One region of the Halopseudomonas oceani genome, then DNA from elsewhere that is predicted to be linked to it. Evidence: riboswitches for the same ligand, from Rfam matches in the RefSeq annotation. Region 1 holds a riboswitch; the other holds the start of a gene.
The links. A riboswitch is a leader RNA that binds a small molecule or an ion and turns the genes downstream of it on or off. The one in region 1 is predicted to bind cobalamin.
Positions count from the first base shown of each region.

Region 2: it holds a riboswitch for cobalamin, as region 1 does, so the genes downstream of both, btuB (TonB-dependent vitamin B12 receptor) here and ACKPCU_RS04670 (TonB-dependent receptor domain-containing protein) in region 1, are expected to answer to the same signal.

Region 1 is NZ_OY781932.1:989,661-1,005,506, reverse strand. It holds gene argC (N-acetyl-gamma-glutamyl-phosphate reductase) at 1-323, opposite strand, end outside; gene hemJ (protoporphyrinogen oxidase HemJ) at 497-889, shown strand; gene ACKPCU_RS04735 (AAA family ATPase) at 886-2,367, opposite strand; gene ACKPCU_RS04730 (histidine triad nucleotide-binding protein) at 2,495-2,833, shown strand; gene coq7 (2-polyprenyl-3-methyl-6-methoxy-1,4-benzoquinone monooxygenase) at 2,859-3,503, shown strand; gene ACKPCU_RS04720 (DUF1145 domain-containing protein) at 3,491-3,766, opposite strand; gene ACKPCU_RS04715 (OsmC family protein) at 3,910-4,332, opposite strand; gene crp (cAMP-activated global transcriptional regulator CRP) at 4,512-5,156, shown strand; gene ACKPCU_RS04705 (adenosylmethionine--8-amino-7-oxononanoate transaminase) at 5,258-6,610, shown strand; gene ACKPCU_RS04700 (16S rRNA (uracil(1498)-N(3))-methyltransferase) at 6,615-7,337, shown strand; gene ACKPCU_RS04695 (EAL domain-containing protein) at 7,605-9,791, opposite strand; gene ACKPCU_RS04690 (hypothetical protein) at 9,983-10,288, opposite strand; gene ACKPCU_RS04685 (exodeoxyribonuclease VII small subunit) at 10,490-10,729, shown strand; gene ACKPCU_RS04680 (polyprenyl synthetase family protein) at 10,726-11,613, shown strand; gene dxs (1-deoxy-D-xylulose-5-phosphate synthase) at 11,708-13,591, shown strand; cobalamin riboswitch at 13,629-13,833, shown strand; gene ACKPCU_RS04670 (TonB-dependent receptor domain-containing protein) at 13,962-15,815, shown strand.
Region 2 is NZ_OY781932.1:2,299,369-2,315,214, forward strand. It holds gene rloA3 (retropepsin-like aspartic peptidase RloA3) at 1-505, shown strand, start outside; gene ACKPCU_RS10960 (DUF2058 domain-containing protein) at 556-1,083, opposite strand; gene ACKPCU_RS10965 (DUF2897 family protein) at 1,172-1,345, opposite strand; gene ACKPCU_RS10970 (TetR/AcrR family transcriptional regulator) at 1,412-2,044, opposite strand; gene ACKPCU_RS10975 (efflux RND transporter periplasmic adaptor subunit) at 2,271-3,239, shown strand; gene ACKPCU_RS10980 (efflux RND transporter permease subunit) at 3,236-6,271, shown strand; tRNA gene ACKPCU_RS10985 (tRNA-Asp) at 6,417-6,493, shown strand; gene ACKPCU_RS10990 (DUF5064 family protein) at 6,562-6,909, opposite strand; gene ACKPCU_RS10995 (nitrate- and nitrite sensing domain-containing protein) at 7,036-8,319, shown strand; cobalamin riboswitch at 8,417-8,646, shown strand; gene btuB (TonB-dependent vitamin B12 receptor) at 8,767-10,569, shown strand; gene ACKPCU_RS11005 (hypothetical protein) at 10,672-11,247, shown strand; gene cobO (cob(I)yrinic acid a,c-diamide adenosyltransferase) at 11,244-11,855, shown strand; gene ACKPCU_RS11015 (cobyrinate a,c-diamide synthase) at 11,852-13,144, shown strand; gene bluB (5,6-dimethylbenzimidazole synthase) at 13,141-13,788, shown strand; gene ACKPCU_RS11025 (cobalamin-binding protein) at 13,788-14,585, shown strand; gene cbiB (adenosylcobinamide-phosphate synthase CbiB) at 14,582-15,496, shown strand; gene cobD (threonine-phosphate decarboxylase CobD) at 15,489-15,846, shown strand, end outside.

The sequences.
Region 1 (15,846 bases):
TCGGCGTCACGCAGACGGAAGTCCGCGGACAGGTCGATCACCTTGACGCCGGTTGCCAGGAGTTCACCCGCAAGCGAGTGAGCGACGCCATGCGGAGTAGCAAAGAACACGACGTCACAAGCGCCGAGGGCAGCGACATCCGGCACAGAAAAACGCAGGTAATCGTAGTGACCGCGCAGATTGGGATACATATCTGCAACGCAGAGGCCTTCTTCAGATCGCGACGTGATGACCTCGACATGCGCTTCGGGGTGCTGGGCCAACAGCCGCAGCAACTCAACACCGGTGTAGCCGGTTCCGCCTACAATGCCTACTTTGATCATCATCACATCCTGAATTGCGTTTGAATTATTGGTAACCTGCGGCCAGCCTGCGCAACGGTGCCGCAAAACGGTCCCCTATGATAAAAGCGCTGGCGGAAATTACCAGCGCTGACCCGGCGCCAGCCAGCTTACAGGAGAGACGCGTGTACCTCTGGATAAAAGCCTTTCACATCATGGCCGTGATTACCTGGTTTGCCGGCCTGTTCTACCTGCCCCGCCTGTTCGTCTATCACGCTCAGGCCGAAGACGAGATCAGTCGCGAGCGTTTCAAGATCATGGAGCGCAAGCTGCTGCGCGGAATAATGAACCCCTCCATGATCATCGCCCTGCTGCTCGGTGGCTGGATGCTCTATCTAAACCCGGGCTGGCTAAGCCAGGGCTGGATGCACGCCAAGCTGACGCTGGTCACCCTGCTGGTAATCTACCACCACCTCTGCGGTCGCATTCGAACCCGCTTCGCGGCTGACGCCAATACTCGCTCACACGTCTACTACCGCTGGTTCAACGAGGCTCCAGTGCTGGCTTTGGTGGGTATTGTTATTCTGGTTGTAGTCAAGCCCTTCTAATCCGCCCTCACGGCCCTGTCCTGCGCCCAGGCGCGCAGGGCTTGCAGCTTTTCGGCCATGACGACTGACAGTGGTGAAGTCCGACCAATTGCCGCCAGTATGTCGCGCCCGCCCAGCAGCTCCCCACTGGCTGCAGTCGCATAAACCGCCGACACCACCGCCTGTTCGATCTCCGCGCCAGAAAATCCTTCACTGGCCTGCGCCAACTGCTGCAGATCGAACTGACTCGGATCAAGGTCGCGCTTGGCCAAGTGAATGCCGAAGATTTCGGCACGTACGGCCTCATCCGGCAGATCGACAAAGAACAGCTCATCGATCCGCCCCTTGCGGATCAGTTCCGGCGGCAGTTGCGACACATCATTGGCGGTCGCCACCAGAAAAACCCGCGATTGCCGTTCCGCCATCCAGGTCAACAGGCTGCCCAGCATACGGCGCGAAACGCCACTGTCACTCTGATCTGCGGCAACACCCTTTTCGATTTCATCGATCCAGAGAACGCAAGGCTCAAGTGCATCCGCCAACTGCAATGCCTCGCGCAGATTTTTCTCTGTTTCCCCAATGTACTTGTTATACAGCCCAGCCATGTCGAGCCGCAGCAACGGCATCCCCCACAGGCCGGCGACAGCCTTGGCAGCCAGGCTCTTGCCGGCACCCTGCACGCCGACCAGCAAGACGCCGCGCGGCATATCCTGAACGCTCCCCGCGCTGCTGAACACTGCCTGCCGGTCCGCCAACCAGGCTTTCAGTTTTTGCAAGCCGCCCACCTCGCCAAAGCGGGCAGTTTCCTGCTCATAGCTGAGCACGCCATCCAGGCCGAGCAGCTCGAACTTCGCCTTGTTCAGGTTCGGCAGGTCGCTCTGGTCAATAGCGCCGTCGTCGATGATCAGGTTGCGGGCCAGTCGACGCGCCTCATCATGGGTCGTGCCGCGCAGGTTGCGTACCACCTGCTGCAACGTGCGGTTATCAGTACGCACCCGCTGACCACGGTTGGCCTCGCTCCAGCGGATCGCTTCCTCCCGCACAATCGCGGTGAGCTCTTCTTCGGACGGCATGCTCAATTGCAGCCGGGCCGCCAGCCGGCCGAGTTCCGGCGGCAGAGTGACACCGTGACTGATCAAAATCAGCGTCGGACCCGTCACTCCCGGGTTCATGGCAAGAGTCTTCAACTGCCGGACGATGCGCGGCGAGTCAAGGAACGGGTGCAGATCGCAGAACACATACAGCGCGTTCTCGCCAGACTCTCGCACCACATCAAGCGCAACACCTGCATCGCGGGTATCCCGCTCCGGGTCAAGGTCAGCACCAAAACCGAGCCGACTCAGACCATCCAGATGATTCCAGGTGTACCATGTCTGCGCGCGTTGCACGGCCAGCGAGCCGATGGTTTCAAGCACCCGCAATTCCTGCCAGGACTCAATGACGATCAACCGGACACGCGAATCCAGCACCAACCCAAGGTCGTGAATATCGTTTTTCAACCAACGCCTCCTCTGCTGCGCAGCGCGCCATGCTACGCACTTCCCGATAGTGCCAATCCGTTTGCCTGCGTTACACTGCCGATGATGCGGTCACCGACCGCGCCCTAAGCAAACCAAGGAGCGCAGCGTGGATTGTCTGTTCTGCAAGATCATCGACGGCAAGATTCCGTCCAAGAAGATATACGAAGATGATCAGGTCTTCGCCTTTCACGATATCAACCCGCAGGCGCCAGTGCACTTTCTGGTGATCCCGAAAAAGCACATCGCCACACTGGACGACGTCACCGAAGACGATCGCGCCGTTGTCGGTCACATGGTCTATACCGCACAGAAACTGGCGAAAGAGCTGGGCTGCGAAGCAGGATACCGTACCGTGTTCAACTGCAATGAACAGGGTGGCCAGACCGTATACCATATTCACCTGCATGTCCTTGGCAAACGCCAGATGACCTGGCCGCCGGGCTAAGCCGCAGAGGGCAGGAGGAGCCACCATGAGCACTCGACACTACAGTTTCATCGACCGCCTGCTGAACCAGGCCGACCAGTCACTGCGCACACTGATTCCCGGTGCAGCCCAGGCTCAGCGCCCCTCACCTGCCCAGCACCTGGCCAATGTGCCGCTGGACGATGAGGAACGTCAGCACATCGCCGGACTGATGCGAATAAACCATACTGGCGAGGTGTGCGCACAGGCGCTTTATCAGGGCCAAGCGCTGACCGCCAAGCTGCCCGAAGTACGCGACAAGATGGAGCACGCTGCAACTGAAGAGATTGACCACCTGGCCTGGTGCGAGCAGCGCCTCAAGGAGCTGGGCAGTCGCACCAGCGTGTTCAATCCGCTGTTCTACGGCATGTCGTTCGGCATTGGTGCAACCGCCGGGCTGATCAGCGACCGCATCAGCCTGGGCTTCGTCGCAGCAACCGAACAGCTGGTCGAACGCCACCTGGACGATCACCTGACCCAGCTGCCGGAGGAAGACATCAAGTCACGCGCCATTCTGGAACAGATGCGCGAAGACGAGATCGAACATGGTCACCAGGCACTGGAAGCTGGTGGCGCGGTATTCCCGGAGCCGATCAAGCAAGCCATGGTGCTGCTCTCCAGGGTAATGACCAAGGCCACTTACAAGGCCTGATTCATTGCTCGCACGGTATCGGGGTGGCGCAGATGCAACACCCCGAACAACATGACCTGCACCAGATGCACGCCCAGCGCACCGGTTTTTTTCAGCTTGCCGAACGTCAGCAGACATTCCAGCACATGCACACCCAGCACGATCAACGCGATCATCTGCAGACGCTGTGGATTGGGTACCGGGACGAGACCAAACAGGCTGAGGATGACCGTCAGCCAAAAAACCAGCATCAACAATTTGCCTACCAACATGGACGCACGCATGAAAACTCCCTGCTTGTTGTTATAGAGGAGCCCGATGGTAGCGCACCATGGTCAGCGTGAAAGGGCCCAGTTCGCCAACAGACTGGCCGTCGAGCGCCATAAAGAAAACGGGCGCGCAGACTGCAACGCCCGCAGACAGCAGATCAGTCGATTTCGACGATTTCGTAGTCGTGGGTCACTTCCACACCGGCGCGCCCCATCAGGATCGAAGCCGAGCAGTACTTCTCGGCAGACAGCTCGACCGCGCGCTTGACGTGCGCTTCCTTGAGGTTCTTGCCCGTTACCACGAAGTGCAGGTGGATCTTGGTGAAGACCTTGGGTTCAACGTCAGCGCGCTCGGCGGCCAGTTCGGTGTGCACATCCCGAATATCCTGACGGGCCTTCTTGAGGATGCTGACCACATCAAAGCTGGCACAGCCACCCAACCCCACCAGCACCGTTTCCATCGGGCGGATACCCATATTGCGCCCGCCTGCTTCCGGCGGGCCATCCATCACTACCGTGTGGCCGCTGCCGGACTCACCAAGAAACATGACCCCATCGACCCACTTGACCGTTGCTTTCATCACCCACTCCCGCCGGAAATTCGCTCAGAGGCCGCGAGAATACCACAGCCACCTGCGACAGATGTCCGCACTGGTCATACGGGTAAAAACTGGACATAATTCGTATCAGTCTCAAGCTGAGGCTCACATGGATGCGCCGCATCTTGGATACGCGCGACTACGGCCAGGACACGCTTTTAATGGTTTCAATCAACCTGACTCCTAAAATAAAAAACATCGATGCTTTTCTCGCCCACTGCCATCGCAGGCGTTTTGCTACACGTAGCACGCTGATCCATGCGGGCGACCAATCAGACAGTCTCTTCTATATCGTCAAGGGCTCGGTCACGATCCTGATCGAAGATGAGCACGGCCGCGAAATGATCATCGCCTACCTGAACCAGGGCGATTTTTTCGGCGAAATGGGGCTGTTCGATCTGTCACCGGCGCAGCACGACCGCAGCGCCTGGGTGCGCGCCAAAACCGAATGTGAAGTAGCGGAAGTCAGCTACAGCAAGTTCCGTGAACTGACCCAGCGTGATCCCGAACTGCTCTACGCCGTCGGCCGACAAATGGCTGAGCGCCTGCGCAAAACCACGCGCAAGGTTGGCGATCTGGCGTTTCTCGACGTGACTGGACGGGTTGCTGGCACCCTGCTTGAGCTGTGCAAGCAGCCTGACGCCATGACCCACCCCGATGGCATGCAGATCAAGATTACCCGCCAGGAAATCGGCCGCATCGTCGGCTGCTCCCGGGAAATGGTTGGCCGCGTGCTGAAAAGCCTTGAGGAACAGGGCCTGATCGACGTCAAAGGCAAGACTATGGTGGTGTTCGGCACCCGCTGAACCACCTCCGTGGCCGGTGGCGCACGCCCCCGGCCGCTCTCTGCAGCCCCCACACTGCTCATGTACAATCGCTCACCTGGCCAATCCAACACGAGGTGAACATGGGCTTGAACAACGAGTGGATGCAACGCGACATTTCGGTGCTCTGGCATCCCTGTACCCAGATGAAAGACCACGAGCACATGCCGGTCATCCCGATTCAGCGGGGCGAAGGCATCTGGCTGCATGACTTCGAAGGCAACCGCTACATGGATGCTGTCAGTTCGTGGTGGGTCAACATCTTTGGCCACGCCAACCCCCATATCAACCAGCGCATAAAGGACCAGCTCGACTCCCTTGAGCACGTGATTCTCGCCGGATTCAGCCACACCCCGGTGATCGAACTGTCCGAGCGTCTGGTGAAAATGACCCCTGCGCCGTTGACCCGCTGCTTCTATGCTGACAACGGTTCCTCCTGCATCGAAGTGGCGCTGAAAATGAGCTTCCATTACTGGCTCAACACCGGCAAGCCGCAGAAGAAGCGCTTCGTCACCCTGACCAACAGCTACCATGGCGAAACCCTGGCGGCCCTGGCCGTCGGTGACGTCGCGCTGTACAAGGAAACCTACCAGCCGCTGTTGATGGACGTGATCACCGTCCCCTCCCCCGACTGCTACTACCGAGAGGAAGGCGTTAGCTGGGAGGAACACAGCCGGCAGATGTTTGCGCACATGGAAAAGACCCTGGCCGAGCAGCACGAGGAGATTGCCGCGGTCATTGTCGAGCCGCTGATCCAGTGCGCTGGCGGTATGCGCATGTACCACCCGGTGTACCTCAAGCTGCTGCGCGAAGCCTGCGACCGCTATGGCGTTCACCTGATTCACGATGAAATCGCAGTCGGCTTCGGCCGCACCGGCAGCCTGTTTGCCTGCGAGCAGGCCGATATTGCCCCGGACTTCCTCTGCCTCTCCAAGGCGCTGACCGGCGGCTATCTGCCAATGGCCGTGTGCATGACCAACGACACCATCTATCAGGCGTTCTACGACGACTACGAGAGCATGCGCGCCTTCCTGCACTCGCACAGCTATACCGGCAACCCGCTGGCTTGCGCCGCAGCACTGGCAACCCTGGACCTGCTGGAACAGGGCAATGTGATCGAGGCCAACAAGGCGCTGTCGGCACACATGGCCAAGGCCACCGCCCACTTCGTCGACCATCCGCATGTAGCCGAAGTCCGCCAGACCGGCATGGTGCTGGCCATCGAGATGGTCAAGGACAAGGCGACCCGAGAGGCCTATCCGTGGCAGGAGCGCCGCGGCATCCGGGTCTATCAGCACGCACTGAAAAATCAGGCAATGCTGCGCCCACTCGGCAGCGTGGTGTACTTCATGCCGCCCTACGTGATCACGCCGGACCAGATCGACCACCTTGCCAGCGTTGCCTGGGAAGGTATCCAGCTGGCCACCCGGGACTGATCGCATGCGCGTATCCCGCTTTTATCTGGATCGCCCGCTGGCGGCGGGCGAGGTCATTCTCGACGGCGACGTTGCCCACTACATCGGCCGAGTTCTGCGTCTGGCGCCCGGGGCACCGGTGCAAATCTTCAACGGCACCGGCCAGGAATGGCCGGGCGAAGTCAGCGCGGTGAGCAAACGCGAAGTGACCATAACCCTGCAGCAACCGGTGCCCGGCACACCCGAGTCGCCGCTGCATACCCACCTCGGGCAGGCGTTATCCCGTGGCGAGCGCATGGACTGGGCCATTCAGAAGGCGGTCGAGCTGGGCGTCAGCGAAATCACCCCGCTGTTCACCGAACGCTGCGAGGTCAAGCTGCAGGGCGAGCGCGCCGACAAGCGCCAGGCTCATTGGCAGCAGATCGCCGTCAGCGCCTGCGAACAATGCGGCCGCAGCACAGTGCCGGCAATCCATCCACCAATGGCACTGCAGGACTGGCTGTCCGGGCTGCAGGTCGAGGTCAAGCTGGTCCTGCACCACCGCACCGAGCAGGATCTGACCAGTCTGCCGGCACCCCGCTCAGCCGCTCTGCTGATCGGCCCGGAGGGCGGCCTGAGCGCTGGCGAGATCGTGCAGGCTGAGCAAGCGGGGTTCCACGCTGCCCGTTTCGGCCCGCGGGTACTGCGCACCGAGACTGCCCCGGTGGTCGCGCTGACCATGCTGCAGCACCTCTGGGGAGATGTCTGAGCGGGCGCGGTGCGCCTGCCAGAACTCGCCGGCCAGCCCCTCCAGTCGCTGCACCAGCGCCATCAGCTCGGCGGCATGCTCATCGTTTTCGGCCATCGCCTCTAGGTTGGTCACGCTGCCCAGGCGGATACGTTGCAAACTGCGGCTGATTTCGTCACTGACACTGCTTTGCTGCTCCACCGCCGCGGTAATCTGCGCACTGGCCAGCGCCAGCCCGGCAAACAGGGATGCACCCTGCCCTGCAGTAGCGCGGCGCAGTGGTAAACATCAAGGAACAAGCAAGTCTTTCAGATCGTCGGCGCACATGGGGAAGCCCAGTTTGAAGCCCTGCCCCAGCGTGCACCCTTCCTGCAGCATCAAATCGACCTGACTCAAGTGTTCGATTCCCTCGGCAACGACCTCCAGCCCCAAGCTGTGGCTCAGCGCGATGATCGCTCTGCAGATGGTGAGTTGCCGGGTATTTTCGTGGGTCTCGTGCAAAAAGCTGCGATCCAGCTTGATGATGTGCAGCGGAAAACGATTAAGGTAGCCAAGCGAGCAGTAGCCGGTACCAAAGTCATCCAGCGCAATACGCACGCCCATCTCGGCGAGTTCACGCAGGCTGGCGAGCACCCGCGAATCGTGATCGATCAACAGACTTTCGGTAATTTCCAGCACCAGTCCGCTGGCGGCGTATCCAGTGGATTTCAGAATATCCCGTACACGCTGTACAAAATCCGCTTCCTGCAACTGCCGGCCAGACAGATTCACCGAGCAGCGCAGCGGCCCGACCCCATCGAGTTGCCAGCTTTGCGCCTGGCGGCAGGCCTGCTCCAGTACCCAGTAGCCAACCCGCACAATCTCGCCTGATTCCTCCAGTACCGGGATAAAGGCGGCAGGCGAAACGGATTCGCCCTCGTGGGACCAGCGCAACAGTACCTCGACCGCCACTGGTGGCTGATCTGGCGTACGCAGATCAAAGATCGGCTGATAGTGCAGGGTAAACTCGTCTCGCTGCAGCGCCTGCAGCACATTACTTTCCAGCCTCAAACGCTGCCGCGCCCGCTGCTGCATCGACTGGTCGAACCGCTCGAAGCGCGCCTTTCCCGACTCCTTTGCGCCGTAAAGTGCCAGGTCGGCGGCCTGCAAGGCGTCCTCCAGTCCCTGCCCCGGCAACAGCGGGGCAACACCGATACTGGCGCTGACCACCAGGCAACGCTCACCAAAACACAGCGGTTCACGCAGCGCCGAGAGCACCCGCGTTGCTACTGTCTCGGCATCCTCAGCGCACGCCAGATCATCCAGCAGCATGACAAACTCATCGCCGCCAAAACGGGCGAGCTGATCGCCAGGCCGCAGGCAGGTGCGCAGCCGCTCTGCCACCATCAGCAATACCCGATCACCGGCGGCGTGGCCGAGGCTGTCGTTAATCAGCTTGAAGCGGTCCAGATCGATAAACAGCAAAGCCGCGTGACGCGCACCAGGGCGGTTCAGTTGGGCTGCGGTGCGCTGCAGCTGAATGTTGAGCTGGTGTCGATTGATCAGCCCGGTCAGCGGATCGTGCCGTGCAGCATGCTCCAGCTCACGCTGAAAGCGCTGGCGCTCGCTGATATCGGTCTGCGACCCGGCCAGTCGGCGACAGCCGGAGACATCCACCTCAACCACCCCCCGGGTCAATACCCAGAGATAGCTGCCGTCGCTGCGACGCATTCGATACTCGTGCCGAATCCAGGGCGAGCCACCTTTGAGGTGCTGCTGAATCGCCGCCTGCAACTCAGCCTGATCGTCCGGGTGCACGCGCTCAAACCAATGCATCGAACGCTGCCCGACCTGCGCCTGAGTCAACCCAAGCATGCTGGCCCAGCGCTCGGAGACGTACAGCTGATCATGCTGAAGATCCCAGTCCCAGATACCATCGTTGGCACCGCGCAGGGCATGGGCGTATCGGGCTTCGCTGGCTTCCAGGGCACGGTGCTCGGCGTCGATATAGGCATCAGCGGCCAGGCTCATATCAAAAAAGACAATCTTCAGCAGACTGTCGAAATCCGCCAGCCTTGACTCCTGTTCCACGCTCAGATCGTCGAACCAGTTGCCGAGCATGCGACTCAGGTACAGCCGATACGCGCCCAGATACCACTTGAGCTCAACCCCAACCTGTTCGTGTATGTGCCCGATGCGCACACGCTCTTCCAGATAGCGCTGGTCAATCTCGCCACAGAACAGGCGGCTGTAGTAGCCACGCTGGCTGTGCTTCAGGCGCTCGACCAAGCCGTCGCCGCGGAGAATCGCCTGCGTTTCCGGATACTGTTTCAAGCGCTCATAGAGCGCCTCAACAAATTCATGGCTGGTCCGTTCGCCAAAACTGGCAACCCGGCGTAAGCGCTCGCCATCTGCGTCGGTCCAATCGAGAAAATGCAGCCGCTGTTGCAGGCCGCAGGCATCAAGCCCCAGCTTGTCGAGTACCGGTTTAAGCACGGTTATCAAATCCATGACAGTGAATGGGCAACCCTCCAGACGGCGGCCGACTGTTGTTATGCGGGTTTGTCCAGGCAACAAAAAAGGCGCTGCAGCCCCAAGCTGAAAAAGCTCGGGGCTGCAGCGCCTTGTCTTTCAGGCCCTTGCGTCCTGACCGGCAAAGCCGTCTCTTTGTAAAGAAACACGCTACCCTAGAGCCCATCCTCTGACAAGCTTTGCAATAGCCCTTGCAAGCGATGGCGGAGCGCCGCCAACTGGCGCGAACGAAAGGCGTGACGCGTCTGCTCCAGCGTGGCAATAGCATCTTCCAGAACAAAGCGCACGCGGCTGCGCTCGCTCAGTTGGTCAGGGGCAAGCCAACGACATAGCGGCGCTTCACTGCAATCCTGCGGCTGGCAAATCAGCTCACAATCAAGCCCGGCCTGCTGAAGCGCCTTAATAATCGGATCGCGCTGCTGAGCCGGAGCAGCAACAACCACTTTGGATTCATCGGTCATGGCAGATCAGAAGAAGAAGTAAGAGTGATGTCAAATTGTAATCAACACCGCATTGAAAGACATTAACAGAGTCAAAAAAACGACACATTTGCTGATCTGTATCAATGCTACCACCCCCCTGCGCGACGCCACACCAATTGACCCGCCCCTGCCCCTTGGGTAATGTTCAGCCGTTTGAATCACCGCCGGATGAGGTAACGCATGGCCCGGAAGAAAACTGCCGTAGATTTCGAGCAGTCGCTAGGCTCGCTGCAGGCACTGGTAGAACGCCTGGAAAGCGCAGACCTCAGTCTGGAAGAGTCGCTCAGCGCCTTTGAGCAGGGCGTCGCCCTGACCCGCGAGTGCCAGCAAGCACTCGCGCAGGCTGAGCAGAAGGTCCAGCAGTTGATCGAAAATAATGGCGAGCTAGGCACCGAGCCTTTTGACGGCACTGGCGAATGAGCGACTTTCAGCAGTACCTCGAATCCTGCCAGCAACGTATCAACGCCTTTTTGAGTAGCCAGCTGGATACCCCTCAGCCTCGCCTCGATCGCCTCTACAGCGCCATGCGCTACAGCGTCGTGATTGGCGGCAAACGGATGCGGCCGCTGCTGGCCTATGCGAGTTGCGAGGCCGCCGGCGGCAAGCCGGGGCAGGCAGATCACGCTGCCGGGGCCGTCGAGCTGATTCACGCCTACTCGCTGATACACGACGACTTGCCCGCCATGGACAACGACGACCTGCGCCGCGGTCAGCCCACCTGCCACCGTGCCTTCGATGAGGCCACCGCGATACTTGCCGGTGACGGCTTGCAGGCGCTGGCCTTTGAGCTGCTGGCATCTGCGCCGCTCTCGCAGGCAGAAACCCGCCTGCGCATGGTCCAACTGCTCGGCCACGCCGCCGGCCCGCAAGGTATGGTTGGCGGGCAGGCAATCGATCTGGGCGCGGTCGGCGAAAAACTGGATCAGGCCACGCTGGAATCCATGCATCGGCACAAAACCGGTGCCCTGATTCGCGCCAGCGTGCAATTGGGCGCGCTGGCCAGCGAGCGCATCAACCCCGCCCAACTGGCCGCCCTGGGCCGCTATGCCGACAGCGTCGGTTTGGCGTTTCAGGTGCAGGACGACATCCTCGATATCGAGAGCGACACCAGCGTGCTGGGCAAGCAGCAGGGCGCCGACCTGGCCCGTGACAAACCGACCTACCCGGCACTGCTCGGGCTGGACGGTGCCCATCGCCTGGCCGCTGAGCTGCGCGACCAGGCGCTCACCGCCGTCGCTGAGTTCGGTCCTGCGGCAGAGCGCTTGCGCCAGTTGGCTGACTACACCGTTCAGCGCCGCTTCTGAGATACCCCTGCGCGCAGTTGGGCTATTGCCCTGCATCGGTTAAACTGCGCCCTTGTTTTCCCGCCACCGACAGTGGCACCCAGAGCCTTGTTTGATGCCCAGCACTTTCCACGAAATCCCGCTCCATCGCCCCAGCACACCGCTGCTGGACTGTGTCGACGACACCGAGTCGCTGCGCGCGCTCGACGAAAGTCAGCTGCCAGAACTGGCCGATGAACTGCGCGCCTTTCTGCTCTGGAGTGTGGGCCAGACCGGCGGTCATTTTGGTGCTGGCCTCGGCGTCATTGAGCTAACCATTGCATTGCACTATGTCTACCACACGCCGGATGACCGCCTGCTGTGGGACGTAGGCCATCAGGCCTACCCGCACAAGATCCTCACCGGCCGCCGCGAACAGATGGCCAGCCTGCGCCAGAAAAACGGCCTCGCGGCCTTCCCGCGCCGCAGCGAAAGCCCCTACGACACCTTTGGCGTCGGCCACTCCAGCACCTCGATCAGCGCCGGCCTGGGCATGGCTATCGCTGCCGGGCTGCAGGGGCTGGACCGCCGCACCGTCGCAGTAATCGGCGATGGCGCGCTGACCGCAGGCATGGCTTTTGAAGCACTGAACCACGCCTCGGAAGTCGAGGCCAACATGCTGGTGGTGCTGAACGACAACGACATGTCGATCTCGCGCAATGTCGGCGGCCTGTCCAACTACTTGGCCAAAATTCTCTCCAGCCGCACCTACTCGCACATGCGTGAAGGCAGCAAAAAGGTACTGGCGAAGATCCCGCCGGCCTGGGAGCTGGCACGCAAGACCGAAGAGCACGCCAAGGGCATGCTGGTGCCGGGCACCCTGTTCGAGGAACTGGGCTGGAACTATATCGGCCCGATCGATGGCCACGACCTGCCAACCCTGGTGCGCACCCTGAAGAACATGCGCGAGCTCAAGGGCCCGCAGTTCCTCCATGTAATCACCCAGAAGGGCAAGGGCTTCTCGCCCGCCGAGGCGGACCCGATCGGCTACCATGCGATCACCAAGCTGGAACCCAAGGCCCCGAGCAATGGCGTCAGCAAACCCAAGTTCTCCAACATCTTTGGCCAGTGGCTGTGCGACATGGCCGAGCAGGACGAGCGCCTGATCGGCATTACCCCGGCAATGAAGGAAGGCTCGGATCTGATCGCCTTCTCCGAACGTTTTCCCAAGCGCTACTTCGATGTTGCCATCGCCGAGCAGCACGCTGTCACCCTCGCAGCTGGCATGGCTTGCGAAGGTGCCAAGCCGGTGGTTGCCATCTACTCGACCTTCCTGCAGCGCGGCTACGATCAGCTGATCCACGACGTTGCGGTACAAAATCTGGATGTGCTGTTCGCCATCGACCGAGCCGGCCTGGTTGGCGAGGACGGTCCGACCCACGCCGGCAGCTTTGATCTGTCGTACCTGCGCTGCCTGCCGAACATGCTGATCATGGCACCGGCCGACGAGAACGAAACCCGTCAAATGCTGACCACCGGGTTCCTGCACGAAGGCCCGGCCGCCGTGCGCTATCCGCGTGGCACCGGCCCCGGCGTACCGATTGATCCGGCACTGGAACCGTTGCCAATCGGCAAGGGCGCGGTAACCCGCCGGGGTGAGCAGGTCGCCATTTTGTGTTTCGGCACCCTGCACCAGCACGCCAGCAAGGCCGCCGAGGCGCTCAACGCGACCGTGGCCAACATGCGCTTCGTCAAACCGCTGGACACCCAGCTGATTGCAGAGCTAAGCGCCAGCCATGACCTGCTGGTCACCGTCGAAGAAAACGCCGTCATGGGCGGTGCCGGCAGCGCAGTCAACGAGTGGTTGCTGGCCGAAGGCATCAACCTGCCGGTGCTCAACCTCGGCCTGCCCGATCTCTATGTCGAGCACGCCAAGCCCGCTGAGATGCTCGCCGAGTGCGGGCTTGATGCAGCCGGCATCGAAAACGCAATCCGTACCCGTCTCAGCCGACTTGGCTGAGACTTGACCCGCCGGGCCGAAAGCCCTAGAGTCCGCCCCACTTCCAGTCGCCTGGGTGCCCGAGGCTGCTCTGCAGCCCGGGTGAAACGGGAAGTCGGTGCAAATCCGACACTGCCCCCGCAACGGTAAGGAATCGCAGGCCTGCCCTGCCAGTATCATCGACAACGCCACTGTGCTCAGCATGGGAAGGCGATGATGCTCTGATTCCGAGTCCGGAGACCGGCCCAGCGCGAGTACAGCCACGGCACTGCCGTGCCCGCTGTCTGCTGAGGTGTCGCGGAGGGCGTCACCGGTCAGCGTGCAGTCGCCGCGCCGTGGCCTGCCTCCTGACTTCCCGCCCTCCTCAAAAGCCGAACTTTTGAGGAAACCAATGAACAAGTCACTGCTGATCATCCCCGGCCTGTTAGCCTGCGCTGTTGCTCAGGCCAACGATGCTCTCAATCTGCCTGAAACCATCATCACTGCGTCCCGCCTTGAGCAACCACGCGAATCGGCGCTGGCAGCCAACACCGTCTTTGACCGGGACGACATCGAGCGCCTCCAGGCCCGCAGCGTGCCGGAACTGCTTCGCCGCGTTCCGGGTGTTCAGCTAAACAGCAATGGCGGCGTGCTGTCGTACTTCGTTCGCGGCGGCAAAACTGACCAGACCCTGGTACTGGTAGACGGACAACGTATCGCCTCAGCAACCACGGGCGGCGCGCGGCTTGATTACCTGAACATCGACAATATCGAGCGCGTCGAAGTGGTACGCGGTCCGCGCTCGGCGGTCTACGGCGCCGACGCCATCGGCGGCGTAATCCAGATATTCACCCGGCAGGGTCAAGCAGGCCTGCAGCCAACCATTCGACTGGGAGTTGGTAGCAACCACACATTCGAGCGCAGCATTGATATCAGCGGCGGCAACGACAATAGCCGCTTCATCCTCGGCGCAACCCTGAATGAAACAGAAGGTTTTGACCTCACCGAGGATAACCTTGGCAACGACCGCGATGATGACGGCCAACGCACCAAGAGCTATTTCGCCCGCTTTGATCACGCCTTCAACGAGGACTGGAGCGCAGGTCTCAGCGTCAACGAACAGAATGGCAAAAGCGAGTTTGATGACGCCTACGAGTTCAACCCGGCCAACCCGGAAAACCAGTTCCGCGTACGCGGCTATGCTGCCTACCTGCAAGGCCAGCTGACCACCAGCTGGCGCAGCCGCCTGGAGCTGGGCAGCAGCGAAGACCGTAACAAAACCGTCGGCTCTCGCTTCAATGACGGCCAGATTAAAACCGAGCGTCACTCTGTCAGCTGGTTGAACTACATCGACCTGTCTGCTGACCAGCAGCTCAACGTAGGGGCTGACTGGCAACGCGACAAACTGGACTCTACCAACGCCTACACCAAGGACCGTCGCGAAAACATCGGCCTGTTCGCGCAGCACAGCTGGACTGGGGAAAGCATCAGCACCGAGCTGGGCGTGCGCCACGACGACAATCAGCATTTTGGTGAGCACAACACCTGGAACGCCGCACTGGCCATCCCCAGCGGAGACAGCCAGCAATGGATTGTCAGCTATGCAACCGCCTTCCGTGCACCGACGTTCAACGACCTCTACGCGCCGCCGGGCTGGGGTGGCAACCCAGACCTGGACCCTGAACACTCTCGTACCTTCGAGCTGCAATGGCGTGGAGACTTGCTGAACAGCCAGTGGGAAGCCTCTCTTTATCGCACCGACATCAAGGATCTGATTGTCTGGGACTCCAGCACGTTCCAGATGAACAACGTCGACGAAGCGCGCATCAACGGCCTGGAGCTGGCCATGAGCACCGACGTCATGGGCTGGGCCTCGCGGACCGCCGTCAGCTTCATCGACCCACGTGACCGCCAGACAGGCAAAACCCTGCAACTGCGTGCAAAACGCACACTGACCAGCGACCTGGATCGTCAGTTTGGTGACTTCGGCGTGGGCGCAACCTGGGCGCTGTTCAGCGAGCGCTTTGCCGATGCTGCCAACAGCAGCACGCTGGCTGGTTACGGCACGCTCGACCTGCGCGCCAACTGGCAGGCGACCGCCTCAACCCGCCTGGATCTGAAGGTCAGCAACGTGCTCGACCGCGACTACCATCTCGGCATGTACCAGCGACCCACCGCCCCCTTTCCGGCGCCGTCGACTGACTACAGCTACAAAGAACAAGGCCGCGCGGCACTGCTGAGCGTGACCTGGACCCCGCAGCTGTAAGCACCACCCACAGCCAGCGCCGTGCCAATAC
Region 2 (15,846 bases), 1.3 Mb from region 1:
CGAGAAAGGGTTGATTCTGCCGGAGTACACGGCGGTCAAGATCAAGGTGGACTCAGGTGCTCTGACCTCGTCCATGCATGCAGTCAACCTGGAAGAATTTGAGCATCACGGCAAGGAGTGGGTTCGCTACGATGTGCCGGTACGCGATGCCGATACTGACGAGATGGTCACCATGCACTTTGAGCGGCCGGTCTTTCGGCGGATTCTGGTACGCGGTGCTGGGGGGGCGGATCGCCGGCCGGTGGTGAAGATGTCGATCTGTATGGGAGATCGGGTCTACGAGGAGCAATTCTCGCTGCGCGATCGCGGCGACATGAACTATCCGGTATTGATCGGTCGTCGCACGATTGAACACGTCGGCCTGATCGACGTATCCAGAACGTTCATGCATAAGCCGAACTGCTCCGAGGATGACTATGATCAGGAGCGCCAGCGTCAGCATGATCGCGAGGAAAATGGCGCGGGCAACCAACCGGTTGAATCCGCTACGGAAGCAGACGCCTGATAAACGAATCCGCCGCGCCAGGACGGGGTGCCTGGCGCGGCCGATTCGCCTTACCACATGAGATCGTCAGGAATCTCGTAGCCGGCGTAGGGATCATCCTCGGCGGCGCTTTCTTTCTTCACCTCGGCCACATGCACCGGCCAGTGCGGTACGCGCTCGCGGACCTTTTCGGCGATGTCGATCGGAATCAGTACAAATCCGCCTGACAGGCGGGTAATTCCGAGCCGGCCTCGGCTGAGCAGAGCAAACTGCTCTTCGGTGACATGGATCTTCTTGATCTTGTTCTTGCTGACGAACTGATAGGGTGTTTCGCCGCCAGCGCGATCGACTACGTTCTGCTCGATCATCTGCTTGGCCTGCGCTTCGGCTGCCTTGCGCGCGGCCTCTGCCTGGCGCTGTTGATTCAGTTCGCGGTCACGTTCGGCCTTTTGTTCGCGGGCTTTCTGCGCGGCGCTTGGGGTTTTCTCGCCGGCTGGTTGAGCCTTGGCTTCTTTCTTTTTGGCGCGCTGCGCCTGCTTGAGTTTCTTCTCGTCGACCAGTCCGGCCTTGAGCAGTTGAGCTTGCAGTGAATTGACCATGGTTTGTCAGCGTCGTAATGATGACGGCATCGCGAAAGCGACGCCTGGTTGAAGTCTGGCGTTACAGGCGCCTAGTCTACCGCGTTGTTCAGCGCTTTTCTTCCTCGGCTTCCTCTGCCTTGAGCTGTGCTTCGCGTGCCTTGACCTTGGCCAGGGTTTCCGGGCTGACGCGGTTGCTGCCAGCGTTGTCACGCAACAGCAGCAGGCTGCCCAGCACGCTGCCGAAGGCCAGTGCCATGAATAGCCATCCATACCAGGGCATGGGGTACTCCTCAAGTGTATGAGTAGTCATCATGGGCGCTGATCCCGGGGATGGCAAGCAACTGCCTCAGGCGCGCAGTGACTGGTTTAGCATCTGCAGGGTGAAGTCGATCATCTGCTCTGGTGACGGCTGATTGTCTTGGCAGGGGTCGTGCTGGCGGGTCTGCAGGATGACCCCGTGCAGCGCGCCGCGCAAAAAGTTGGCTGTCAGCAGGGGCTCTGCGGCCAGCTCAGGGTTGAGGCTGCCATCGGTAATGCCATCGTGGATCGATTGCAGCATGCAGGCCATTGACTGCTCGTAGCAGTGCGCCAGTTCGGCGCTTTGCTCGTCGCTGTCGACCAGGTGTGCAAAGGTGCTGGCGTCGGTCAATACATCAAAATAATCCGGGCACTCGATGCTGAATTGATAGTAGCTCCGGCCGATCCGCTTGAGTTGCTCCAGGCCGCTGCCGCCCGCTGCCTGTGCGCTGTGGAAGCGCTCCAGCAGGCGTTGCCCGGCGCGCAGCATCAGGCCGCGCATGATTGCCGCTTTGTCCTTGAAGTACACGTAAAGCAGCGCCCGGCTGAGTGTGGCTCCGTGCGCTATCTCGTTCATTGAGGTGCGCTCGTACCCTTTGCTGAAGAAGCACTGTTCGGCACTGTCCAGGATGCTGTCCCGGCGTTCCTGTTTTTCCCGTTCTCTGCGTTCGGTAGCGCTCATCGGTTTTCTCGATTGCGGTGATGAAAAACATTTTGCCAGTTATTGACAATGTGTCAATGTCTGACAAAGTGTTAATAAGGTTTGTCTTTCCGGGAGCAGGATGATGGTCAGAGCATCGGGTTGGCAAGGGCGGCGCTGCCGCTTGTGGGTCCTGGCGGCAGTCGCTGGCTTGGCGGTTGCCGGTTGTCGCGGCGAGGGTGGGGAGTCTCCAGGTGTTGCAGCACCCGTGGCTGTTCCGGTCAGGGTGGCAGAGGTTGCGGTCGGTGCAGGGCAGCAAGCATTGCGCTTTGCCGGTAGCGCGCGGGCTCGGCAACGCGCGAGCCTGACCTTTCAGGTCGGAGGCACCTTGGCAACGCGGCCTGTAGAGATCGGTCAGGCGGTCAAAGCAGGGGACGTGCTGGCAACGCTCTACAACCCGCAGCTCGGACCGGCACGTGATGCGGCGCGTGCCCGGCTGGCCGAATTGCAGGCCCAGGCCGCACAGGCACGTCGGGATTTGCGAAGAGCCGAGCAACTGTTCCAGCGCGGCGTACTTTCGCAGGCTGATCAGGAGCAGCAACAGGCGCGTCTTGCTGCCCTAGAGGCTGGTGTGCGCAGCGCCCGCGCCAGCCTGCAGCAGAGTGAGCAGTTGAATGGTGAGACCCGTCTGCGAGCCCCCTTTGACGGCAGTATCGAGGCCTTGCTGGTCGAGCCGGGTGAGTTTGTTGCCGCCGGTCAACCGGTCTTGCAGATGGCTGCTGGCGACGGCATGGAAGTTGAGGTGCTGGTGCCCGCAGCGCTGCTGAACGGTTTGGTAGTTGGATCTCCGGTGCCAGTCTGGTCGGTGCTGGCAGATCAGCCGCTATCGGGGCGGGTGGCCGAGCTTGGGCGCGGCGCCTCGCTAGGGTCGGTGCTGTATCCGCTGGTTGTCGGTCTGGACGGGCCGGTACAGGCTGGCGATGCGCTTGAGGTCGGTCTGCAGCCGGCTGATGCGGAAGCCCTGAGTGTGCCGTTGGCCGCTGTGATGCGCTCTGCTGCTGGTTTGTCGGTATTTCGCCTGACTGATCAGTGTGTGGAGCGGGTCGCCATTGATGTCGACGGCTTTGAGGGTGAGCGTGCCCTGCTGCGAGACGGGCCCCTCAGCGCTGGTGATCAGGTGGTGTATGCCGGCATCAGTCGGTTGGCTGACGGTGACACCGTGGAGCTGCTGCCATGAACCTGCAACGGCTGATGCGCCCACGGCTGCTGGGCATGGTGGTCGTCATGCTGGCGGTGCTCGGGGTTGCGTCCTACCTGACGATGGCGCGCCAGGAAGACCCCAGCTTTCCATACCGCGCAGGCCTGATCACAGTGGTCTATCCGGGAGCCGTGGCAGAGTCGGTGGAGCGGCTGCTGCTGGAGCCGCTGTCGGATGAGTTGTCGCAAGTCTCCGAGGTCGATTTCATCCGCGCTACTGCGCGCACCGGCGTGGCACTGGTCTCGGTCATGCTGGATGACACGATCTACGACACCGATGCGGCCTGGGATCGCGTGCGGCAGGCCATGACCCGGGCGCAGCTCTCGTTCCCTGACGGGGTGCGGAGTATGGAGCTGGATGACCGACTGCTGGACATTCCGGCGGTTGTGCTGGCGGTGCGTGGCGATGCCTCGGTGGTGCGCCTGAGTGATGAGGCCGAGCGCCTCAAGCGGCAGTTGATGGATCTCCCCGGGTTGGCGCGGGTCGAGCTGTATGGTGACACCGATGAGCAGATCACCATCGCGCTGCGCGATGCGGAGCTGAGCAGGTTGGGTCTGTCGCCGCAGATGCTGTCAGGCCTGCTGGCTCAGCGTAATCAGGTCATTCCAGGTGGTTTCGTGGTGGTTGGCTCCCAGCGCCTGGGCGTGCTGCCGAACAGTGAGTTCGTTGATCTGGCCGCGCTGAAGGCAACCCAGATCCCGTTGCCGCAGGGTGGCAGCGTGCCGTTGGCCGCGATTGCTGATATCTGGCGCGGTCCGGTCGAGCCGATTGGTGAACGGGCCTGGTTTGACGGTGATCAGAGCGTTCTGGTCGGACTGATTCTGGAGCGGGGCCAGGTGGACGCGATTCGTTTTGGCGAACAGCTGCGTACGCGGCTGGATACGCTGCGCCCCGAGTTCGCACCGCTGCGGATCGATGAAATGTTCTTTCAGCCCGATCAGGTCAAGGAGCGGCTGGATGGCCTGGAGCAGAACCTGCTCAGCAGTGTGTTGATCATTGTCGCTGTGGTGTTGCTGGGGATGGGCTGGCGGATGGGGGTTCTGGTGGCGGCGATGCTGCCATTGGTCGCGCTGATCAGTCTCGGTCTGTACGACCTTGGCGGTGGCATTCTGCACCAGATCGCGGTGATCGGTATGGTGATTTCACTGGGTATTCTGATCGACAACGCCATTGTGATGGTCGAGAACATCCAAGACCGCCTGAACGCTGGCGAATCCCGCTGGCAGGCTGCGTTCAATGCTGTGCGCGAGTTGGCGGGGCCGCTGGGCGCCTCTACTGCGACGACACTGGCGGCTTTCACTCCCATGCTGCTATCCAAGGGGGGCACGGCAGACTTCACGCGTGGTATCCCGGTCATGATCATGTTGACGCTCTTGGTGAGTTATCTACTCGCGATCAGCGTGGCGCCGATGCTGGCCGGGTACTTTCTGCGGCCTGCGCCAGTACGCATGAATACCCGAATGGAAAGTTTTTCAGCGGGATTGGCAAGGCTCAGTGAGCGTGCACCGAAGGGGATGCTGCTGCTCGGCGCCGCAGTGGTTGCGGTTAGTCTGGCGCTGGTTCCGCTGGTCAAACTGCAGTTCTTCCCCAATGCTGATCGTGCGCAGGTCGTGGTCGAGCTGTTCATGCCGGAAGGAACCGACCAGCATTACACCACCGAGGTCGCCGCAGCGCTGGAGGCTCAGCTCATGAGGCAAGCCGGAGTGCTCTCGGTGCACCGTTTCACTGGCGCCACCGGCCCCAGTTTTTACTACAACCTCAACCGGTATCCGAAGGCCCCCAATCGGGCACGGCTGGTGGTCAATACCCGATCACTCGCTGACACCAGGCCGCTGATCCATTGGGTGCGCGATAGCGTAGCAGAGCAATGGCCCGAGCTGGATGTAGTGGCGACAACCCTGGGGCAGGGGCCGCCGCGCGAGGCACCGGTCGAGTTACGGGTTTACCATCCGGACGACCGTCAGCGTATTGCCTCTGCGGAGCAGTTGTTCGCGCTGCTCAAGCAGGTGCCGGGCGCGGTGGATGTGCGCCACGATATCGACCTCGGGGTGCCGACCGTCAGGATCGAGGTGGACGATGCCCAGGCGCAGCGCTTCGGGTTGAACCGGGCCGATGTGGCGCAGGCGCTGTTCCGCCAGAGTCTCGGAACGACGGTTGAGCAATATCGCCAGGAGCTGGACCCGATTCCGATCTTGTTACGCACCCACGAGGGCAGTCAGCAATCCCTGCAGCGACTGCTGTCTGCCAACGTGTTTAATGCACAGGGGCAGGCCGTGCCGCTGACTGCCGTGGCGAGAGTGGTGCCCGCCTGGCAGCCAGCGAGTATTCGCCAGCGTGATGGCGTGCGTGTGCTGACGGTGACTGCCGGCCTGGAGCAGGGCTACAGCTTCAGTCAGGTTCTGCAGGCGCTGCAGGAACGGCTCACCCAGGTGGCATTGCCGGTCGGTACACGGCTGGAAATAGGCGGCGACAGTGAGGGCTCTGGCGATGCCAACCGTGCGCTGTTTACCACGGCACCCATCGGTATTCTGTTGTTGCTGTTCTTCCTGCTGCTGCAGTTCAATTCGTTCAAGCGCCTCGGCATCGTGCTGCTGACGGTGCCGCTTGCCAGCGCGGGCGTGCTGCCCGGATTGGTGTTTTCCGGTGTGCCGTTTGGCTTCCAGTCGCTGCTTGGGGTTATCGCGCTCGTTGGTATCGTGGTCAATAACGCGATTGTGCTGATCGACGTGGTGGATCAGGGCTTGGCGCAGGGCCGAACGATTGATCGGTCGGTGTCTGATGCGGTGGTGCGTCGAACCCGGCCGATTCTGTTGACGACGGCCACGACCATCGCCGGGCTGCTGCCGCTGGCATTCTCCAGTTCGACACTATGGCCGCCAATGGCCTGGGCGATTATTTCCGGCCTGCTGGCCTCCACGGTACTCACCTTGTTGGTGGTGCCAGCGGTCTGTCGGCTGTGGTTACGGCCGACCCTGTCAGCGACCGAAAGGGAGGCGGTGCAGATGAACTGAGGGCTGCACGGGAGTGCTGAAGATATTTTCAATAAATCTTCTGCAAGTGCTTGACTCGGTTGATAGAATCTATAAAATGCGCGCCAGTTCAGACGGACAAGGTGAGCGACTTAAGGTCGATTTCCAGCAGCCGTAAGAACGATGCGCAGCGGTAGTTCAGTTGGTTAGAATACCGGCCTGTCACGCCGGGGGTCGCGGGTTCGAGTCCCGTCCGCTGCGCCATTATTCAAGAAGCCCCAGTTCGCAAGAGCTGGGGTTTTTTTGTGTCTTTTTTTCGGGTTGACTCGGCGCTACTTCAGATGGCTCGGGTCAATCGGCTCGCCGTTCCAGGCGTGCAGTCGCCCGCGAATGTCCTCAAACATGGCGTCGTATTCATGATGCGCTGTCAGCGACATGAACTCCGGCGTCAATACGCCGTGTCGACGCAGAATATGGTCGACATTGCTGGCGAAGTTGAAAGCGGTATCACGCGGCAGCGAAAAGCGCTCGTGAATTTCGTTGTCGTTTACTGTGCCATCGACGGTGAAGTCCACGCCTTTGCGCTGATCTTCGATGCTGTAGCGGATGTCGAGGCTGAACCCGGTGTCGGATGGCAGCAGGCGGATACGGCTGATATGCAGGTGACCCGGTTCGAACATGTATTCCTCCGGTAAAAGGTTCGAGCAGTGTTCGTGGTTATAGAACGATTTCTCTGTGATGTGAACCGCCCGGCTGGCATAGGTCTTGCTCAATGTGGGTAGATCAATCGTGGCGGAGAAACATTCATGTCATCAGCGCTGGACTTCATGCTGGCAGCGCGGCGCAGCGAAATGCAAGGCTTGCAGGCCCTGTCGCTGACCTGTGCACTGGTTACCGAGGTAAGCCGCCTGGTGCATGCGCTGCAGCGTGAACGAGGTTACTCCAATTTCTGCCTGGGCGGTGAGGCTGATAGCCATCGCGAGTCCCTTGATGCACTCAGTGAGGCGGCCGCCGAGCAGGAAATTGTTGTGCGCAGGGCCTTCGAGCAGATCCACCCGGAAAGCAGCGTCGGCGCCGACAAGGCCCGTCTGTTCACGCGTATTGCTTATGTGTTGCATAGTCTGGACGGTCTGCCCGGGCTGCGTGAGCGCGTACGCGCCGAGTCGCTGTCGGCGGCTGAAGCCACGCGGCTGTTTTCCCGGCAGATCGCGGGATTGCTGGCCGTGGTGTTCGATGCGGCTGATACGGCGGTGGATCCGCGGGTAACGCGTGCTTTGGTTGCACTGTTCAATTTCATGCAGGGCAAGGAGCTGGCCGGGCAGGAGCGGGCGACAGGGGTAGCGGGTTTTATGGCCGGTTACTTCGATCCGGCGGTGCAGGGCAAGCTGCGTTTTCTGCAGGATGGTCAGGCGCGCTGCTTTGAGAGCTTTCAGCAGGCGGCAGACGCGCCGTCACTGGCATTGTGGCAGACGCTCTGTGCTGACGAGTTGCTTGAGCAGATTGCGCGCCTGCGGCAGATGGCCGAGCGCACTAGTACAGAGCAACGGGTGCAGGGCGCATTGGGCGATGTCTGGTTTGAGCTGACCACCCAGCGCATTGATGCGATGAAGCAGATTGAGGATCAGCTGGCTGTCCATCTGCAGCAGTTGTGTGCGGAGAAGATCGCGCAGGCGCAGGCCGATCTGGATAACCAGCGAAGATTGATACGCCAGTTGGACAAGCTGGATCACGGCAGTGCCGATCCGGCGGTCAAACTCTATAACGTGCAGGCGACCGACTTTCAGAGTCTGCCCAGCGAGGCGCCGGGCGGGCAGGTCAATGGCTCGCTGCTGGATCTGCTGCACGAGCAGACGGCGCGCCTGCAGCAGTTGCAGGACGAACTGGAGGACGCCCGCCAGACGCTTAACGAGCGCAAGGTGATCGAGCGCGCCAAGGGGCTGCTGATGAAGCAGCATGGCCTCAATGAGCAAGACGCCTACCGCGCCCTGCAGAATGCAGCGATGGAGCGCAATCAGCGTCTGGCCGAGGTTGCCCGTACGGTGTTGAGCTACAACGACATGCTCAAGGGCACCGGCAGCACGGCTGGTTGAATCAGTGTGGCCTGCACTGCGGTAGTGCGAGCTGCGTGCCATGGTGGTGCAATCCGATTCAGCAGTACGGCAGTTGACATGGCCTAGGTCGGTCACTACTCTCAGCCTCGCTTCAGGTTCCCTCCAATTCGAGGAGGGTGAAACTGGGAAGCCGGTGCGTCTGCCAGAGCAGACAATTCCGGCGCTGCCCCCGCAACGGTAAGCGACGTCCGCCAACAAGGCGAGGCACCTGAAATACGCCACTGTGCTGAATGCATGGGAAGGCTCAGGTAGTCGGACTCACGTCCAGTCGCAAGCCCGGAGACCGGCCTGATGCCTTTCACGACAGTGCGGTGGGCGCTGTAGGTGTGCGGCGTCCTCCCCGTGTTCATGCCGTGTTCCTGCCGCTCCAGCCTGTCCCGATCAGACAGTGTCGTACGGGTCGGTACGACGGAGCAGCCAAGCAGCATGACAATCCTTGCACGCGCCCCTCTGGCGCTGGGCCTTATTGGCCTGTCCTCCCTTTCTTTCGCCAGCACTGTGGATCTCGGTCGCGATGTCGTGACCGCCACCCGGACCAGTCACGCCAGCAATATTGCCGCCACTACGGTTTTCGAGCGGACCGATATCGAGCGCCTACAGGTCAATACGGCCGAAGAGCTGCTGCGCCGTGCAACCGGGGTCAACCTTATCAACAACGGCGGCCCGGGCAAGAGCACCTCGCTGCAGATTCGTGGTAGCAGCGACAAGCACGTGTTGGTGATGATCGACGGCGTGCGTGTCGGCTCGGCGACCTCAGGCGTTGCTGCACTGCAGAACCTGCCGGTTGAGCAGATCGAACGGATCGAGATCGTCCGCGGCCCACGCTCAAGCCTGTATGGCTCCGAGGCCCTTGGCGGTGTAGTGCAGATCTTTACCCGCAAAGGTGGTGATGGTCTGACGCCGTATTTCTCGACCACTGTTGGCAGTCGCCAGCATCGCGCCGGTACCGCCGGTGTCTCCGGTGGCGATGACAATGCCTGGTTCAACCTGGGTATCAGCAGTCTGGATACCGAGGGCTACGATGCGCGGCCATCCCGCGAGAAGGACCACGACGGCTACCGTGAACTGTCGGCCAGCTTGTCCGGCGGCTACCGTTTCGCCAACGGCTTGCTGCTGGATGCCAATCTCCTGCAGGTCGAGTCGCACAACGATTACGACTCCGGCAACAAGGCCAACGCCGACAGTGTGTTGAGAGCCTATGGCGCGCGCGCGCGATTTGCGCCGTCGTCGTTCTGGGATGTCACCCTGCAGGTGGGCCGCAGCGAGGACAAGAACGAAAACTACAAGGGTAGTAGTTTCGATACCCGCTACGACACGCGCCGTGACAGTGCAAGCTGGCAGAACGACCTGGCGCTGAGCGCCAATCAGCTGCTGACTGTCGGTTATGACTGGCAGCAGGACAGCATCAGCAGCAGCGTCGATTACCCGGAAGACAGCCGTTACAACCACGGTCTGTTTGCCCAATACCTGTTGCAGGCAGGTCGCCATGAGTGGCAGCTGGGGCTGCGTCATGACGATAACGAAGCATACAGTGAGCACACCACCGGCAGTGTCGGTTACGGCTATGCGCTAACCGACAGCATCAGTCTGACCACCAGCTACGGTACGGCCTTTAGGGCCCCGACCTTCAACGAGCTGTATTACCCCGGATATGGCAACCCGGCTATCGAGGCGGAGACCTCACGTAACCTGGAAGTCGGGCTGCGTGGCCAGCACCGTTGGGGTAGTTGGTCGGCCAACGCCTTCCGCAATGACATCGACGACATGATTGCCAGCGTCCGTGTTGGCGGAGTGTCGATGGCCGAGAACGTCGATAAGGCGCGTATCACCGGTCTGGAGCTGGAAGTGCTGACTCAGCAGCTGGGTTGGAGCTGGCAGGCGAACCTGACCCTGCAGGACCCGGAGAACCGCTCCAGCAGCGCTGATGACGACCTGCTGCTGCGTCGGGTGCCGGAGCAGATTTTCAACCTGGATGTCGACCGCCGCTTTGGCCGTATCGGTCTGGGTGCGAGCGTCCACGCCGAGGGTCGCCGCTGGAATAACGCCACCAACACCAGCGACCTGCATGGCTACAACACCGTTGAGCTGCGGGCCGAGTACTGGCTGAGTGATGCCTGGCGGGTGCAGGCACGGGTCAGCAACCTGTTCGACAACGAGTATGAAACCGCCGCGACCTATACGCAGCCGGGCCGTGCAGGGTATCTGACTCTGCGTTACCAGCCGCTGTAATCGCGTCGTTTGACTGGCGCCGCCGTTCGCGGTGGCGCCCTGAATAAAAAGCCGGGCAATGCCCGGCATTGACGTTTGGAAAAACCGCAAAGGAGAAAGGCTGTGCTGAAGACCTCGAAACATACCCAACTGGTGGTTGGCGCGCTGCTGCTGGCGCTGATGATCATGACGCGCGGTAGCCACTTCCCGCAGCTCAACCTGCCAAGCGCCTCCTGGGCGGTGTTCTTCCTGGTCGGCGTGCTGCTGCGCCCGGTCTGGGCGTATCCGCTGTTTTTTGCCGCTGCTGTGGCGGTGGACGTGCTGACCGTTGGCTGGGCCAATGTGGGGCACCATTGCATGACCATCGCCTACTGGGCGCTGCTGCCCGGCTACGCGGCTCTGTGGTTCGGCGGCCGTCTGTACGCTGGCTGGCACCGTGAACAGGCCTCGTCGCTGCTGGTTCTGGTACCGACCATGATGGTCAGCGCGCTGGTCTGTCAGGTGTTTACCAGCGGTGGCTTTTACTGGTTCTCCGGCCGCTACGCCGAGCCGACTTTTGTTGGCATGATCGAGCGTCTGGCTCATTACTACCCGTCCTATCTGAGCACCATGGCGGCCTACGTTGCCGTGGCGGTCGTGCTGTACGTGGGTGCGCGCAGTGCGGCAGCGCTGTTCGGTAACTCGAGCCAGCGCGCATGAGCGAATCTGCCGAGCGCGATCAGCGCCACCGCGAGCGCATGCAGCGCAAGAAGCAGGTGGTTGATGAGAAAATCGCCCAGGCACCTGACGAACGCGGCGTGCTGCTGGTGCTGACCGGCAATGGCAAGGGCAAGAGCAGCTCCGGTTTCGGCATGGCCGCCCGCGCGCTAGGGCATGGTCTGCGCGTAGGTATCGTGCAGTTCATCAAGGGCGCGCGCAGTACCGGTGAGGAAACCTTCTTCCGGCGCTTCCCTGATGAGGTGCGCTATCACGTTATGGGCGCCGGCTTTACCTGGGAAACCCAGAACCGGCAGGACGACATCGCCAAGGCCGAAGCCGCCTGGGCCGTAGCGGTTGAGCTGATGCGCGATCCGCAGGTCGCGCTGGTGCTGCTGGATGAGCTGAATATCGCGCTGAAATACGGTTACCTGCAGCTCGATCAGGTGATCGCCGATATTCAGGCGCGGCCGGCCCATCAGCACGTGGTCGTCACCGGCCGCGGTGCGCCGCCGGCGTTGGTTGAGGCTGCGGACACCGTGACCGATATGGGCATGACCAAGCACGCGTTCAAGGCGGGCATCAAGGCGCAGAAGGGGGTGGAGTTTTGACCGCACGCGCTTGCCCGGCGATGCTGATCGCCGCACCGGCCTCGGGGCAGGGCAAAACCACAGTGACTGCTGCATTGGCGCGGCTGCACAGCCGGCAGGGCAGAAAGGTGCGGGTGTTCAAATGTGGCCCGGACTTTCTTGATCCGATGATTCTGCAGGCCGCCAGTGGTGCGCCGGTGTATCAGCTGGACTTGTGGATGGTTGGCCTGGAGCAGTCCCGCCGGTTGCTCTGGGAAGCGGCGGCCGAAGCCGATCTGATTCTGATTGAGGGCGTCATGGGGTTGTTCGACGGTACGCCGTCTGCAGCTGATCTTGCCCGTGAGTTTGGCGTGCCGGTACTGGGTGTTATCGATGGCTCCTGTATGGCGCAAACCTTTGCGGCGGTGGCCTGGGGGCTGGCGAACTTCCAGCCGGATCTGGGCTTTGCCGGGGTGCTGGGCAACAAGCTGGGCAGTGTTCGTCACGGCGAGATTCTGCGCGACAGTCTGCCGGACAGCCTGCACTGGTATGGCGGCCTGCCCAGAGCCGCTGACCTCGAACTGCCGAGCCGACACCTTGGGTTGGTACAGGCCGCCGAGCTGCCGGATCTGCTGGCGCGGCTGGATGCCGCAGCCGATGCCTTGGAGCAGAGCAGTGGTGCCCCTTTGCCGGAACCGGTGAGCTTCCCGGCACCGAGTGCCGAGGCGCTGCAGCCGTTGTTGGCGGGCGTGCGTATCGGTGTGGCGCGAGATCAGGCCTTTGCCTTTGTCTATCAGGCCAATCTGGCGCTGCTGCAGGCGATGGGCGCTGAACTTAGCTTCTTCTCGCCGCTTGCCGACGAGGCGCTGCCGGAAGTCGACAGTGTGTATCTGCCCGGCGGCTATCCCGAGTTGCACGGCGAGACCCTGGCCGCGAATGCGGTGATGGCGCAGGCGCTGCAAGCCCATCACGCCGCTGGCAAGCCGCTGGTCGCCGAGTGCGGCGGGATGCTGTATCTGCTGGATGCCCTGACCGACCGTGATGGCGTGCAGCACCGCATGGCCGGATTGCTGCCGGGCAAGGCGGTGATGCAGTTACGCCTGGCGGCACTGGCGCTGCAGGAGGTGCGCTTGCCCGAGGGCACGCTGCGCGGCCACACCTTCCATCATTCGCTGCTGGATACCCGACTGGAAGCGTTGGCACAGGGCGAATGTCCGAACTACCGGCGCACCAGCGAAGCGGTGTTTCGTGACAGCCGGCTGACGGCGTCCTACATCCATTTCTACCTGCCGAGCAATCCGCAGGCTGCGGCGGCGCTGTTCCGGCCATGACCCGGCACGCCTTTGACCCGCAGGAGCGTGACGCGGTGTACCGCGCCATTCGCGAGCGCCGCGACATGCGCCACTTTGCTGCGGGCGAGGTACCGCAAGAGCAGTTGCAGCGTTTGTTGCAGGCCGCGCATCAGGCCCCGAGCGTCGGCCTGATGCAGCCCTGGCGCTTTGTGCGAATTACCCGCCAAGCGCTACGCGAGTCGATCCATCAGTTGGTGGAACAGGAGCGGCTGGAGACGGCGCGTGCCCTGGGCGAGCGGGAGGACGAGTTCATGCGACTCAAGGTCGAAGGGGTACTGAGCTGCGCTGAGCTGCTGGTCGCAGCCTTGCCGCCGGGGCGCGAGGCGCATGTGTTCGGTCGCCGGACCATGCCAGACATGGATCTGGCCTCGGTCGCCTGCGCCATCCAGAACCTCTGGCTGGCGGCGCGGACGGAAGGGCTGGGGCTGGGCTGGGTCTCGCTGTTCGATCCGCAGGCGCTGGCCGACCTGCTGGCGTTGCCAGCGGGTGCGCGACCGGTCGCGGTGCTCTGTCTGGGCCCGGTCGATGCGTTCTACAGCCGGCCGATGCTGGAGCAAGAACGCTGGGCTGAGGCCCGACCGCTGGATGACATGCTGTTTACCGATCAATGGGAGGAGCGCTGATGAGCGCGTTCGGGCCGCAACGTATTGTTTGCCTGTCGACTGAAACCTGCGAAGTGCTCTATGCGCTCGGTGAACAGCAGCGCATTGTCGGCATCTCCGGCTTCACCGTGCGGCCCCCGCAGGCGCGCAAGGAAAAACCCAAGATCGGCGCGTTCACCAGCGCGAAGCACGACGAGATTCTCGCTCTGCAGCCGGATCTGGTGCTGGGTTACTGCGACCTGCAGGCAGACATAGTTGCCGACCTGGCGCGGGCAGGGCTGGAAGTTCACCTGTTCAACCAGCGCAGTATTGCCGGCATCTTGGCAATGATTCGTACGCTGGGGGCGCTGGTGGGCGCGGCAGATCGCGCCGAGGCGCTGGTTCAGGAACTGGAAGGGCGCATGGCGGCGGTTGCCGCGCAGGCAGCGGCACTGCCGCGTCGCCCGCGAGTGTATTTCGAGGAGTGGAATGAGCCGCTGATCAGTGGCATCGGCTGGGTCAGCGAGTTGATCGCTCTGGCCGGTGGCGAGGATTGCTTCAGTGATCTGGCCGCACTGCCGCGGGCGAAGCAGCGCATCATCGCCGACCCGCTTGAAGTGGTGCGGCGCGCGCCCGATATCATCATCGGCTCCTGGTGCGGCAAGCGCTTTTGCCCGGAACAGGTGGTCGAGCGTGACGGCTGGAATCAGGTTCCGGCGGTGGCGCAGGCGCAGCTGTTCGAGATCAAGTCGGCCGACATTCTGCAGCCGGGGATCGGCGCACTGACCGACGGGTTGGATCAGCTCGCTGCGCTGATTCGCCAGTGGGCGCTTTCATGAGTCTGCTCGGGCCGCTGGTGGTGGCTGGGGTGACGCTGGATGCGCTGCTGGGTGAACCGCGTCGGCATCATCCGCTGGTGGGCTTTGGCAATCTCGCCGCTGGGCTGGAGCAGCGTCTGAATACCACGGCTGGCGGCAGCATCGCCCGCGGCGCGCTGGCCTGGGTGCTGGCAGTGGTACCGCCGATAGCCCTGGTCTGGTGGCTGGCGGCGCAGCCAGTGATCGGCTGGCTGGTATCACTGCTGTGTCTGTACGCGGCCATCGGTTGGGAAAGCCTTGGCGCCCATGCCCGGCCCGTTGCACAGGCGCTGGAGCGCGGGGATCTGCCGCGCGCGCGCGAGCTGGTCGGACGCATGGTCAGCCGCGACACCCGTGCGCTGGACGAGGAGGGCGTCGCCCGCGCTACCGTCGAATCGGTGCTGGAGAATGGCAGTGACGCGGTGTTTTCGGCGCTGTTTTGGTTTGCTGTGGCCGGCGCCCCCGGTGTTGTTCTGTACCGACTGGCCAACACGTTGGATGCGATGTGGGGTTACCGCTCGCCGCGTTTTCTGCTGTTCGGCCGCGTCGCGGCGCGGCTGGACGATGTGCTCAATTTTATTCCTGCCCGGCTGGTGGCGGTGAGCTACGCACTGTGCGGCAACGCGCGGCTGGCCTGGCGTTGCTGGCGCAGCCAGGCTCGGCTGTGGGACAGCCCCAACGCCGGACCGGTGATGGCCGCAGGTGCCGGTGCGCTGGAGCGCGAGCTGGGTGGCCCGGCGATGTATCACGGCCGAGTCGAACAGCGCCCGCTGCTTGGCGAAGGGCCGCGTGCGGTGGCCGCCGATATTGACCGTGCGCTGCTGCTGGTGCGTCGCAGCGTGCTGCTGTGGGTGCTGGTGATCGTACTGATCTGGGGAGTTAGCCATGCTTGAACACGGAGGGCGTTTGCGTGAAGCCGCCCGGCGCTTCAACCGGCCGGTAGAGCAGTGGCTTGACCTGTCCACCGGCATCTCGCCCTTTGCCTGGCCGATACCGGCGCTGCCGCAATCTATCTGGCAGCGCCTGCCCGAAACCGACGATAACCTGTCAGGCGTGGCCGGTGACTATTACGGTGCCCCTGCCGCGCTGCCGGTGGCTGGCTCGCAGGCGGCCATTCAGGCGTTACCGCTGTTGCGCGCCCCAAGTCGGGTCGGGGTGCTGGAGCCGACCTACGCCGAGCATGCCGACGCGTGGCGCCGGGCCGGGCACGCGGTGCGCAGCGTGCAGCTGGATGACGTTGCCG